Symmachiella macrocystis: one gene and its partner. The main gene of each other region encodes a partner of the protein of the gene in region 2 in a complex. Links are inferred from orthologs where the notes say so. Each region holds a gene or a part of one and is shown on either strand. Other genes may lie near its edges.

Region 1 (6,645 bases), 2.0 Mb from region 2 along the record:
TGGAATAACGAATGTTTCCATGCGGAGGATGTCGGTTGCTCCTGCCGCTATTATTTTTCAAGCAGTCCGGGACTGGTTTGCTCCGACCGCTGGCCATTTTCCTCGCCAAGAGGTTTTACGTCTCGACAAAGGAACTGCGATGCCGACGTACGACTACGTTTGTAAAAGCTGCGACCATCAGTGGGAAGTGTTCCATTCGATGAAGCAAAAACCGATCCGCAAATGCCCCGAGTGCGGCAAATTAAAAGCGGAGCGGATGATCGGTTCGGGCGGCGGAATCATTTTCCGTGGCTCGGGCTTCTACGAAACGGACTACCGCAGCGATTCGTACAAGAAAGCTGCCAGTGCGGATAAGACCGCGTCGCAGAAAAAAACTGAATCGAAGTCAAGCACATCCGACACAAAGGCCAGTTCTTCGGATTCGTCTGGAAGCAGCAAGTCGAGCGATTAAAGTCGGCACGAGTCGTAACGGGTGTTGTCCCCGGCAATCGCTCGTCACTCCCCCCCGTTTTGAAAACGCGCTTGACGCCGCACGATCGTTGCGGCGACAATTTTGGCGGGGAAGTCGTCTTGCCAGTATCCGCCGTTTTTGAATCCGGGAAATTCGTGCGATGATTCAACTCATGACTTGTCCGATCTGCAATAAAGCTGTCTCTGCCGTCGAAGCAGCTGAGTCCAAGACACTGCCGTTTTGCAGTCGGCGTTGCCAACAGATCGATTTTTTCCGTTGGACGGAGGGCCGGTATTCCATTGAAGAATCATTGGATGATCGGCCAGACATTGTCGAGAAACTCGCCGAAGAGTTTGACGAATTCGATGAGGCGGACGGTTAACTTGCTATGGCCAAATGCGATCAAGGGTACTTGTGCGAAGTCTGCGGCCAAGCCGTTCCCGGCATCACGGACAGCGATCTGTATCTGCGTTACGTGATTGGCCGGGTTGAAATCGCAGCGCTGCATCGCGAACCCGAACGTCATCTCCACTGCAATCCCGTGCTATCGCAGTTCATTGTCGACGACAAGTTCCCGCCGGTTTCGGTTGAGGGCGATTTCAGCAAACAATACATGGATGACGAAGCCCGCCGCCGCGAAGAGGAGTTGGTCACGCGCGGCTGGCAACGCTTGAAGGAAGTGGGCCGCTTGGGACTCAGCGTGCCGGAATATCCACTCCCGGGTCTCTAAGTCACGTAGCATGACGCGGCGACTTTTGAGATCTCGCAGCAACTGAATATTTCATTCGGCATAGATGCTGGAAACGGGCAATGTGAAACCGGGGAGCACGTCGCCGCCATCAAGACTTTCCTCGATGCCGACAATTTGTTCCTGATCGACCGCTGTGTAAACGCGGACCTGTTTCCGCAAATGGTCGACATACCACACGAGACCGACTCCGACCTCAAAATAATCGCGAAGTTTCTCCTGCATCTCCTCGGCCGTATTCCCTTTACTGATGACTTCGATCGCCAAATCAGGAACCAAAGTCGCCACAAGCGTGCGGGGGACTTTGCCGTCGGGAAGTTTATGCCGAGCAATGAAGGAGACATCGGGAATCCGGACTAAACCAGGCGCGAGCCGTAATATACCGTCCGCCCCCAATAAAATTCCGAGATTATTTTGTCGAATGAAATCGCCTAGGAACTGGCCAAGCAACATCGCAATATACGACTCATAGGTTCCCATAGTTTTCTCCAACAAGACGCCGTCGACCAATTCATACAGACGATTTTCGCGGTCATGGATGTCGACCACGTCCTCCTCGGTAGCTGGGTCGGAGTCGTGTGGGAGCCGGATTCGAGATAGCGGGATTGCGCCGTAGCGTGCCGCTAAGTCAACCGCGGTCCAGTCGGCGGCAATGGAGTCGACTGCGTGAGACATGGGGGCTTGTTCCCAAAAAAACAGCATTTCCTTGGTTTCTTCACCAATTATCCGCTGCGATCGGCTCCGGAACAAGTCCAAATGGGGACCACACCTATACACAATGAGGGAACCCATACAGCCATTTCTGTGTCTTTTCGGACGGAGTATTGTGCCTGCGCGGCGGCTGGACAGGCGCTAAGCCGCGTTGACAGAAAGTCGGAGTTTCTCGATACTCACTAATGAAGCAATCGAGGTCAATTTGCTAGGCCAGAAAGTGCTGATCGATGCACGCGTGGAAGGTCTCTGCGCAGGCTGATCTCAAAACGAACGTTTTAAGACAAGCGGAACTCGGGTGGAAACAGCGGTGAATGTAGCGACAACAGCAGAAATACCGGACTTAAAATCGTACACGCGCGAAGTCGCTGAACGTGCGCAACAAGCTGCGCGGGGTTTAGCGCTGGCGAGCGGGGGTCAAAAGGATAATTGGCTGCGCCGGTCAGCGGAGCTGATTCGTTCGCGCGGCGACGAGATTTTGGCCGCCAACGAACAGGACATTGCCCAGGCACCGGATTATGGACTGAATGCCGCGGCCGTTGACCGATTGCGACTCACGCCCGATCGATTAGAAGGAATTGCGACAGCACTTGAGGAAGTCGTTGCGTTGTCCAATCCGGTGGGGGAGGTCATCGACAGCAACATCCGCCCCAACGGGTTGGAGGTTCTCAAAGTCCGCGTTCCACTGGGAGTGGTCTTTTTCATCTATGAATCGCGGCCCAATGTCACAGTCGATGCAGCCGCGCTGTGCGTTAAAAGCGGCAATGCGGTGATTCTACGGGGAGGCAAAGAGGCCTTTCACAGCAACCAAGCTTTTTATGCAATTCTGCAAGAAGCGCTCGGCGATGTGGGATTGCCTGAGCAGGCTGTCCAACTCGTGGAAACGACCGACCGAGAAGCGGTGGGGCATTTTCTGCGGCAGAGCGACAAGATCTCCGTGACGATTCCACGTGGCGGCAAAGCACTGATCGAACGCGTCGCCGCCGAAGCGACAATGCCGGTCATTAAACACTACGATGGAAATTGCCACGTCTATGTGGACAGGGCAGCGGATTTGGATACAGCACTGCGTATCGTGATCAACAGCAAATGCCATCGCCCTGGCGTATGCAATGCGGCCGAAAGCCTGCTCGTACATCGCGATGTGGCGGAGACATTTCTGCCGCAAATGGCGGCAAAGTTCGCCGAGCAGAGCGTCGAAATGCGGTGTTGCGAACGTTCGTTACCGCTCATGCCGGGTGCGGTCCCGGCGACACGCGAAGATTTCGCCGATGAGTTTTTAGACCTGATTATTTCCATCAAGGTGGTCGATGACTTGCAGGCAGCCATCGATCATATCGAAGAGTTCAGTTCGCGGCATACCGAAGCGATCGTCACCAACGACTTGGCGGCGTCGCGACGTTTTTGCGCGGCGGTTGATTCGGCCGCGGTGATTGTGAATGCCAGCACGCGATTCAACGATGGTGGTCAATTCGGTTTGGGAGCCGAGATTGGCATCAGCACCGATAAATTTCATGCCCGCGGGCCGTGCGGCTTGCGGGAATTGACCAGTTATAAATACCTCGTGCAAGGCGCGGGGCAGATTCGAGAGTAAGGTACCCCTCGAATCGGTAGACGGCAATGGGTGGAGGCCAAGGATGGCAGACGTACTCAGCCAATCAGAAGTGGAATCGCTGTTATCGGCGCTGGATCCGGGTGTGCAGGTCCGTCAAAAGCGCGCGGATGATCCGAATTCCCAAGTCAGCATTTATGACTTCAAGCGTCCCGAACGCGTCAGCAAAGAGCAGATGCGGGGCTTTCAAGCGCTACACGAAGGTTTTGGTCGGGAATTCGGTGCTGCGCTGAGCGGGATGCTACGGACAATTGTGGAAGTCAAGCTGATCAGCGTCGACCAATTGACCTACAGCGAATTCGTTTACAGCTTAGAGAACCCGTCCTGCTTCAATTTGCTGACGGCCGAACCATTGGAAGGGCATATCATTCTTGATCTGAACCCGTCCATTGTGTTTCCGATCATTGATCGACTTTTGGGGGGCGGACGGGATTCGACACAAAAATTGCCGGGACGGCCGCTGACAGAAATCGAAGTACGACTTGCCAGCCGCATCACCAACTTGGCCATCGAAGCATTAAAAAACGCCTGGGCACGGATTTGCCAATTGGATCCGAAAATCAGCCAGGTGGAGAGCAATCCACAACTAGTGCAGATCGTGCCGCCCAACGAGGTCATCGTGTTGATCAGCTTCGAAATCACGATGGGTGAAATGCGGGGCATTATGAATTTGTGCATCCCGTTTAATACCATCGAACCGTTGGCCGGCAAATTTTCGTCCAATGCCTGGTCCACCTACACGCAAAAACAGGCCGATGCGCGGCAGTCGATGAACCTCGAATCGGGGGTCAACCACGCAAAAGTCAACCTGGTGGTTCGATTGGCAGAGACGCACTTAACCAACAGTGACCTACTGAATATGGCTGTCGGGGACGTTATTCCCACCGGCACCGAAAAATCGGAACCTTTGCAGGTCGACATCGAGGGCGTACCGAAGTTTTACGCGCAACCCGGCTCCTACAAAGGGTATACCGCCGTACAGATTGGGGAAGCGATCCGTGCGCCGGAGGATATCGTCGAGGAGAAACTGAAGAGTGTCGCAGCGACAAAACCACCGCAGGCACAAGCAGCGACATGAGTTTTAGCCACTGGCAGGGCTCAGGAGAGTCGTCCTACAGCGACATTTTTCTCCGGCAAGGCTCAAGATGTCGTGGGCAAGTCCTTGACGGAGTGAGGTTTAGGGGTCAAAATATCCTCAGAGTTGTACAATCGTTCTTGCTTGTCAGGTTGTTAAGAACGGTGCGGGTTTGGCGAATAGATCGTTAGAGACCGCATACGGGGTTGTGGCACCTGACAATTCAAGGAGTGTCGTAGACGCACATCCGGGCGTAGCGGCACGATAAAAGTTCAGACGTATTTTTTACCATGAGTTGCCTAGTTCAAACTGAAAAGGACACAAACTATCGACACAAGTCATCGACTCAACGATCAAATCCGCATTACACCAGTGCGGGTTGTGAGTCATACGGGGGAAATGCTAGGAATTATCCCCACAGCCGACGCACAGCAAGTTGCGTATGACGAAGGCCTGGACCTTGTAGAGGTTGCTCCGAACGAACGCCCTCCCGTTTGCCGCATCATGGACTACGGGAAGTTTAAGTACGAACAGAAAAAACGGCTGGCCAAAAACTCCAAGCAGCATCACGTTCAACTGAAGGAAATTCGGGTCCGCCCCAAAACGGGCGACCACGACATCGACTTCAAGGTCAAACGTGCACGCACGTTTTTGCAAGGACGCGACAAGGTCAAGGTGAACATCATTTTTCGCGGTCGCGAATTGGCGCACAAGGACCGAGGCATGGAGATCCTCAATGGCATTATCGAAAACTTGGACGATATTGCGAAGGTTGAGAAATTCCCCAGCATGGAAGGCCGGAACCAGATGAGCGCAATCTTGGCTCCGCGGGCGTCCTAACCCCCGGCGGAGACAAGCAATCGTTTCAAAACCGTCAGACGCGTCCCGCTGACACCGAACAGCAGGTAACCGGGACAAGCGCGACTGGGTTTTGAAACGGGTTCTAGTGCTCTGACAAACTCAAGATTTGGGGTGCCACTGGCTCCGCCAGTGCTTTGCAAGTACTTTCGAGATTTCGTTTTGCACTGGCAAAGCCAGTGGCACCCTAGCCAAGAATTCAACCGAGCCAAAACACTAGGTTTTTTGGCGACTCAGCAGTGAAATCCGGCGGTGGATCAGGCATTTGTGCCGATCAAGGGGATGACTGTGGGGTGATTTTCGGGGTCCAGCTAGAGATTCCTCGAGCGGCAAACGTTTTTTTTGCACGCGCAGGCTGGCTTTCCGAAACGGAAGTCCGCTATAATCCGCGACTTCTGAAGATATTCAAACCAATTTTTCATAGACTCTGGCGGCGGGATCATGCCCAAGCAGAAGACACATAAGGGAATTAAGAAGCGGTTCAAAGTGACCGCTACAGGGAAAGCCAAGCATCGCAAGGCTTTTCGTGGACATATCTTAGGGAAAAAGACCTCCAAGCGCAAAAGCGATTTGCGTCAGGATGGTGTGCTCGTCGGCGCAGAGGCGAAGCTGATTCAAGCCGCATTGCGGCCTAGCAGCTAACGACGCGCGTTTTTTCAGAATTGCCGTATTGGATTGTGGGCGGGCCACCTTGGTGGACAAGGCGCCAAGGCTCGCTCAGCCTTTTCAGCACAATACTGCTGGGCAATTCATGCTGGCTAATACAGATGATCTACGAGCCGGGACGCACTCCCGGTAATCCGCTCAAGTCACATTGCGGCACAATTTAGACAACAGGTAGTTTAGAGTCATGAGAGTTCGCAAAGGCGCCGCTCGTCGGCGTGCCAAAAAACGGTTATTCAAAGAGGCCCGCGGTAATTTCGGGGGCCGTAAAAACCTGACCCGTACGGTCAAGGAAACCCTCGTCCGCTCACGGGCATTTGCGTATCGCGATCGCCGCGTGCGGAAACGTGATATGCGCAGACTGTGGATCACGCGGATCACCGCTGCCTGCCGCAGTCGGGGCATGAGCTATTCCCGGTTTATCAATGGCTTGCTCAAAGCCGAGATTGCCCTGAACCGCAAATCGCTCAGCGAGTTGGCCATCCACCAGCCGCAGATTTTCGACGAACTGGTCGAACTGGCACAGG
Region 2 (6,520 bases):
TCCATTGGTGGATTTCAATCGAACTTGTTTCCGGCCATGCCGAAAATGCCGCACGCGCCCATTGGGGGCGCTGTCGGCGGCGCAGCCGGTGCCGATGCGCCGCAGGTTAATTTTCAAGAAGCTTTATTGAATTCCATCAACCAGGTCGGCATGCAGGAAAAGCAAGCCTATGCGGCCATTGAGTCGTCGCTCGTCAGTGATGAGGACACTCAGGTCCACGCCATGATGGCTATGAAAAAAGCGGAATTGGCGTTCCGTACGATGATCCAAATTCGCAACAAGATGGTCGACGCCTACAACGAAATCAAGGACATGCGGTTTTAACCGCTGATAAAAAACCGCAGTTGTTCTCACTCGCTCTTCTCTTCACCTAGAAAACTTCAATAAACGCCATGGACGGCATTCAAAACATATTCAAACAGATCGGCGATCTGTGGCAGTCCTTTAGCCCCAGCCAAAAAGGAACGTACACGATGATCGTGGCGCTGCTGATCGCGGCGCCGCTGATCTATTCCTACAAAGGCTCGGGGTCGGATCACGTGCCGTTATTCCCCGGGATCGCTCTGAAACCGCACGAGCTGCAATCGGTGCACAGAGCGATGGTTTCCACCGGTTTGTCGGGCTGGGATCTGGAAGGCATCGATATCGTCGTCCCCAAGGGGCGCGAAGCGGAATTTTCCAAAGCACTCGCAGGGCAGGGCGGGCTTCCGCCGGAAATCTCGGATATTGTCATCAACGTGTTGCAGGATGAAAGCCCCTGGTCGTCGGGGGATGCACGCAAAGAAAAAACCGAAGAGGGCCGCAAAAAACAGGTCCGCCAACAAATTCTCAACATGGATGGTGTCCACGAGGCCACGGTAAACTGGCCGCCAAAGGAACGCCAACGACATTTCGGTCCGAGTAAATCCCGTACCGGAATCGTCTCGGTGCGGATGGCGGGGGACCGCGAGTTGATGCCTCACGAACGCAAGTCAATGCAAGTCTTGGTTGCCGGTACGGTCGGTATTAGTCCCGACAGCGTTTCCGTGATCAACTTGGGCACAAATCGCGCATACAATCCTCAGGACATTGACTCCAACGATATGTATTTCCAACGCCGCAACGAAGAAGAATCGTTGCTGCAGGAAAAAATTCAAAGCGCGCTGAGCTTCATTCGCGGTGTGGTGGTGACCGTTGCCGTCAAACTGGAAAAAGAAGAAGCCACGACGGAACGCACCGTTTCTTATGACGCCAAGCCGATCGTGATCGAACAAACGACGTTGTCCAAAACGGAGAATTCTCGCGAGAACAAACGGAGTGACCAACCGGGCGTCGTGGGCAATACACCTCTCGAAGTTCGTGCCACCGCGAAACCGGCGCAGGAGCGGGAATTTCAACTCGATGAATCCCAGAAGAACAGCATCACTGGTGGCAAGGAATCGTACGGTGTGATTCAAGGTCTGCGACCAGTCTCCTCGACCGCCACGATTACCATTCCCGAAAGCTATTATCGAGAGCGCTTGGCAGATGACGGTATCCTTGCCCCGGGATCTGAGGCTTCGGAGGAAGATAAGGCGGCGTATCAAGCCAAGGTCACGGCTGAAGAAACAAAAATTAAACCGCGCGTGACGGAATTGGTCTCTAAGCTGGTGACCGCTCCTCCCAGTGAAGACCCGACATCGTTGGTGACCGTGATCCGTGCGCCGTGGTCGTCTCCTGAAGTGGTGGAAGGACCGGGAATCATGGATACCGCAGGCGGGATGGTGAATTCCTACGGCCGTAGTGTTGGCTTGGGCCTATTCGCATTGGCGGCGTTGTTTATGCTCAATCGCAGCATGAAAGCCGTACCACCCGCGCCGGAACCGGATATTGAGGCCATTTTGAATCCTCCCAAACCGGATGAACCAGAAGAACCGGTTCGCGAGGTGGAAGTCCTGCCCCCCTCGCGTCGAGATGATGTGCAACTTCTTGTCAAAGACAATCCCGAGATGGCTGCGGCAGTCCTGAACAAATGGCTCTCCAGCTAATCCGTAAACTGAACTGGTCATTCTCGCCTCTCCATTTCCAATTCGGCGTTTCACCAATATGCATCCCACTAGCGAATCACACAATAAAAAAATCCGCAAGGCGGCCGTGCTCCTACTGAGCCTGGATCGGGCGATGTCGGCTGAGATTATGAGCCAACTCACCAAGGACGGAATCGAACAGGTTGCGTTGGAAATCGCGCGACTGGACGACGTCACCCAAGAGGAACAAGAAGCCGTCCTGGAGGAGTTCTATCTGCAAGGACGAGCGCGGCGGCATATTGAATCCGGCGGCATTGAACACGCTTATGCTTTACTCGAACAGTCGATGGGAAAAGACGAGGCGTCTGAAATCATTGATTCCTTGCGGCAATCCATGAGTTCGGTGCCGTTTGGCTTTATGCATAAGGTCTCGGCGGAGAATGTGATCACCTTCATTATCGAAGAACATCCCCAGACGATTGCCCTCATCATGTCGCACTTGCCATCGGGCTTGGCTGCCGAAGTGCTGGGGCGACTGCCCTCGGATAAGCAGTTGGATGTTGTTCGCCGCGTTGCCACGATGGAACAAACCAGCCCAGAAGTGATTCGTGACGTGGAAAGCAGCTTGCACGCCCGGATGCGAACGATGTTTAGCCAATCGATGGAAAAAGCGGGCGGAGTCGGATCGGTTGCACAAATTCTTAACGTTACGGATCGCATGACCAACAAAGGCATCCTCGAAAATCTCGAACAGGACAATCCCGATTTGGTCGACGAGATCAAACGACTGATGTTCGTGTTTGATGACATTCTCAAACTCGACGACAAATCCGTGCAATCGCTGCTCAAGGAAGTGGACAACAGCCAATGGGCATTGGCACTCAAAGGCGCTTCGGAGGACCTCAAAGGAAAAATCATGGGCAACCTGTCGCAACGGGCTGCTGCCATGCTGCAAGAAGAAATGGACTATTTAGGTCCCGTCAAACTCAGCGACGTCGAAGCCATGCAACAACAAATTGTCGACACAGTGCGCCGTTTGGAAGACAGCGGCGAAATTACCGTCGCCTCCGGAAACGAAGCGGAACAACTCATTACGTAAGGCCTCTCCAATCACCGACTGCACGTGGCAAACTTTCTGTTTTCCACTTCAAACATATTAGCAAAGACACCTCGACCCTATGCCGGCCACACAACCCTCTCGGCTACTTAAAGCCCACGACGCGCGCAACATCGGCTCAAAGGTCGCGTTCAATTACGAAGACTTGCGCCAACGCTGCGATCAGTACATCGAACAGATTAGCGCACAGGCAAAGCAGATTTTGCTCGACGCGCGCGGTGAAGCCGAACAATTGCGTGCCGAAGCCCAGGAGCAAGGGCACGCACAGGGACTGTCCGCCGGGCACGAAGAAGGGCTCAAAGACCAGCAAAAGGCGATCGCCGATAAAGCGGACGAACTGTCGACCCAACGATTAGATGCAGCCTTACCCGTAATACAAGCCGCCGTAGATGCGCTCAACACCGAACGCAATCGTTGGTTGACCACTTGGCAGAACACGGCCATTCAACTCAGTGTGGCAATCGCCGAAAAACTACTGCATGCGGAATTGCAGCAGCGTCCAGAACTCGTGCAAGAGACCATCCGCGAGGCGCTGGAACTAGCGGCTGGTAATCCACAAATCAAACTTCGCTTGAATCCCGATGACGCGGACCACCTGGGCGACTGGTGCGACGAACTAGTGGCGACCGTTTCCACCGCAGGAACGGCCGAAATTGTCGCTGATCCACACGTCACCACGGGAGGCTGTGTGGTGGATACCAAGCATGGCCAAGTCGACGCGCGCCTCGAAACTAAACTCGCCCGCATTGCTCAGGAATTGTTAGACGACAGCGTCTAAACAAACAGCATTGAACGCGCCTTCCCCGGCAGCAGCGGGGAATATTTTTCCGGCCCCCAGCCACTCCCCACCGAAGAAGTCACCATCATGCTTGCACTGGAAGAACAAATTCAACGCATCTTGCCGGTCGGGTTGTCCGGCAGTGTGACGAAGATCGTCGGGTTGACGGTTGCCGTCAGCGACTTTCCGGCTCCGTTGGGATCGGTCTGTAAAATTGCCACCGAAAGTGGCCGCAGCGTTGAGGTCGAGGTCATCGGTTTTCAAGGCGAGCATACCTTGTTGTTACCGTACGACGAACTGACCGGCATCCGCCGCGGCAATCGCGTCACCATGGTACAGAGCGTTCCCGGCATTCGCGTCGGTGACCAATTACTTGGACGCGTGCTCGATGGTCGGGGACGGTTCATTGACTCCGGCGTCCCGGCCGCCTTACCGCATCGTGCGCCGATCCACGCTGAGGCGACTTCTCCCTTAAAGCGTCCGCGCATCGATACGCCTTTGGGAACCGGTGTGCGGGTGATCGATGGATTATTAACCGCCGGCAAAGGGCAACGGTTGGGGATCTTTGCCGGCAGTGGCGTAGGCAAAAGTGTGTTGATGGGACAAATGGCCCGCAACAGTACAGCGGACGTGAACGTGGTCGTCTTGGTGGGTGAGCGGGGACGAGAAGTCCGGGAATTTATTGAAAAGGATCTGGGACCCGAAGGACTCGCCCGTAGTGTGGTGATCGTCGCAACCAGCGATGCGCCGGCGCTACAACGCTTGCGGGCGGCGTTTGTTGGAACGGCGGTAGCGGAACACTTTCGAGATCAAGGAAAAGACGTCCTGTTGATGATGGACAGCGTGACCCGTTTCGCGCTAGCCCAACGAGAAATTGGACTAGCCGCTGGCGAACCTCCAGCGACGCGGGGTTATCCGCCGAGTGTTTTTGCCCTGTTGCCGCGACTGTTGGAGCGTAGCGGACGTAACGATCGGGGGAGCATTACCGGTTTTTACACTGTCTTGGTTGAAGCTGACGATGCCAATGAGCCGATCTCAGATACAGTACGCGGCATCCTTGACGGACACATCATGCTATCTCGAAAGCTGGCGCATCAGGCGCATTGGCCGGCGATCGATGTTTTGGCCAGTATCAGCCGGTCGATGCCCGACGTAACGACCGACCAGCATCGCGCTGCCTCTGATGGCTTGAAACAACTGCTAGCCGCCTACCGGGAATCTGAGGACCTCATCTCGATTGGAGCTTATCAATCCGGCTCGAACCAACAGGTCGACGTGAGTTTGAGAATGCGTGAGGCGATTCAACAGTTTTTGCAACAAGGAATGTCCGAATCTGCGGCCTTGGACAGCACGATCGAGCAGTTGTTGCAGTTGTCCCAAGTCCGTGAATCATTGCTGCAAAACAGTCCTGCCGGAGACGAAACACACGCGGCTTCGGCGTGACGACACGAAATTCAGTATTTAACCAACATCGCAAATTTAACAACCGGGCATTGTTCTCCCTACACAATTTGAGATAAGTCACGACCGTGCCGAAATTTCAGTTCAAACTTGAAACGTTGCTCAACATGCGTCTAGGCCGACGGGACCAATGCCGCCAAGCGTTGGCGTCAATCCTCAGCCACGATGCGGAGTTAGCAGCTGAAATGCAGCGCGTTGTGCAGCAACGTCTCGGGCAATTGCAGGAGCTGCGCGATCTGAATTCGTCACGCGACATGAACATCGACGCCACAGCGGCGCGGCGGTATTTTGCCGGACAACTGACCTCGGAAATCGCCGGCATCGAACATCAACAAAGCCTCGTTGCTGCGCAGATCGAAATCTGCCGTCAAACATTGGTCAAAGCTGACCAGGATGTCAAAGCTCTGGAGAATCTAAAGGAAAAGCAACTGGCGGAGTATTCGCAACTCCAAGAACGACGCGCCCAACGCGAACTCGAGGACAGTTGGTCCGCCACGAATCGAGATGAGGTGCCACTATGTTAAAAACCGGCATCGTAATCTTCGCCTGTTTCTGCATTGCAACCGTCATCACCGAAGCGGTCGGATTGGGCGTGCTCTGGTCGCGGGGACAACTCAATCAGCGGACCTTTCGAGAAATTGAAGTCATTCTGACCGGTTCGGATTTGCTGGGTGTCGACGTCCAAGAAAACGAACAAGAGACGCGGCAACTCTCGCTGGATGAGATCAGCGATAAGCGGGTCACCGCGATTTTGGGCATCGAAAAACGCGAAAACCTTGCCAAGCAACTGTTAAACGACGTAATGAAATTTCGGGATGACGTAACTGCCGAGCAAAAAGCGTTGATCAAAGACCGTGAACTATTCAACGCTGAATTGCAGCAAGTCAACGAACGAAACACGGCCGAAGCGACAGAACTGGCGCGAGGCATCCTCTTGGCCTCTTCGCCCAAGGTTGCCGTCGATCGTTTGATGGAATTGACCGTTGAGGAAGACGTCATCTTGTTACGAGGAATGCCTGACGAAAACATCGCGAAGATACTCAAGGAATTTAAAACAGGACTGGCGCAGGAACGAGCGCAACGCGCACGGCTTATCTACGAATCGATTTATCGCGGCGAACCAACCAGTTCAGTGATCAACAAACACTCCGAAGACGGACAACCACAGGTAACCACCCC

What was found.
Region 1: the proteins of fliG (region 2) and fliM are in contact, whole or in part, in a crystal structure (PDB 4QRM), measured with the Thermotoga maritima proteins. The link is inferred for Symmachiella macrocystis from one-to-one orthologs. Residues at the interface, in WP_004082903.1 of Thermotoga maritima: Phe122, Ser125, Glu126, His127, Pro128, Gln129, Thr130, Val133, Glu157, Arg161, Leu164, Leu165, Arg167, Ser169, Glu171, Val172, Glu175, Ile176, Asn179, Lys182; in WP_004081085.1 of Thermotoga maritima: Tyr124, Leu127, Asp128, Ile130, Met131, Gly132, Gly133, Pro134, Glu136, Pro139, Arg141, Thr144, Glu145, Ile146, Glu147, Ser149, Ile150, Lys153.

Annotation. Positions count from the first base shown.
Region 1 is NZ_SJPP01000001.1:4,129,248-4,135,892, reverse strand. The notes cover bases 2,642-5,573. They hold fliM (flagellar motor switch protein FliM), read left to right. Parts: upstream 2,642-3,547; coding sequence 3,548-4,600; downstream 4,601-5,573. Other genes in these bases: infC (translation initiation factor IF-3), read left to right, coding at 4,907-5,437; CA54_RS16155 (glutamate-5-semialdehyde dehydrogenase), read left to right, coding at 2,642-3,504. Also shown: CA54_RS16180 (nucleotide exchange factor GrpE), read left to right, coding at 1-8; CA54_RS16175 (FmdB family zinc ribbon protein), read left to right, coding at 140-451; CA54_RS16170 (DNA gyrase inhibitor YacG), read left to right, coding at 612-833; CA54_RS16165 (hypothetical protein), read left to right, coding at 840-1,181; CA54_RS16160 (Uma2 family endonuclease), read right to left, coding at 1,233-1,874; more of CA54_RS16155, read left to right, coding at 2,221-2,641; rpmI (50S ribosomal protein L35), read left to right, coding at 5,897-6,097; rplT (50S ribosomal protein L20), read left to right, coding at 6,306-6,645. UniProt on the Bacillus subtilis protein: One of the proteins that forms a switch complex that is proposed to be located at the base of the basal body.
Region 2 is NZ_SJPP01000001.1:2,152,920-2,159,439, reverse strand. Bases 1,268-4,074 are described here. They hold fliG (flagellar motor switch protein FliG), read left to right. Parts: upstream 1,268-2,064; coding sequence 2,065-3,084; downstream 3,085-4,074. Other genes in these bases: CA54_RS08425 (FliI/YscN family ATPase), read left to right, coding at 3,968-4,074; CA54_RS08430 (FliH/SctL family protein), read left to right, coding at 3,164-3,880; CA54_RS08440 (hypothetical protein), read left to right, coding at 1,268-2,006. Outside these bases: CA54_RS08445 (flagellar hook-basal body complex protein FliE), read left to right, coding at 1-324; more of CA54_RS08440, read left to right, coding at 393-1,267; more of CA54_RS08425, read left to right, coding at 4,075-5,323; flagellar export protein FliJ, read left to right, coding at 5,410-5,865; CA54_RS08415 (hypothetical protein), read left to right, coding at 5,859-6,520. UniProt on the Bacillus subtilis protein: One of the proteins that forms a switch complex that is proposed to be located at the base of the basal body.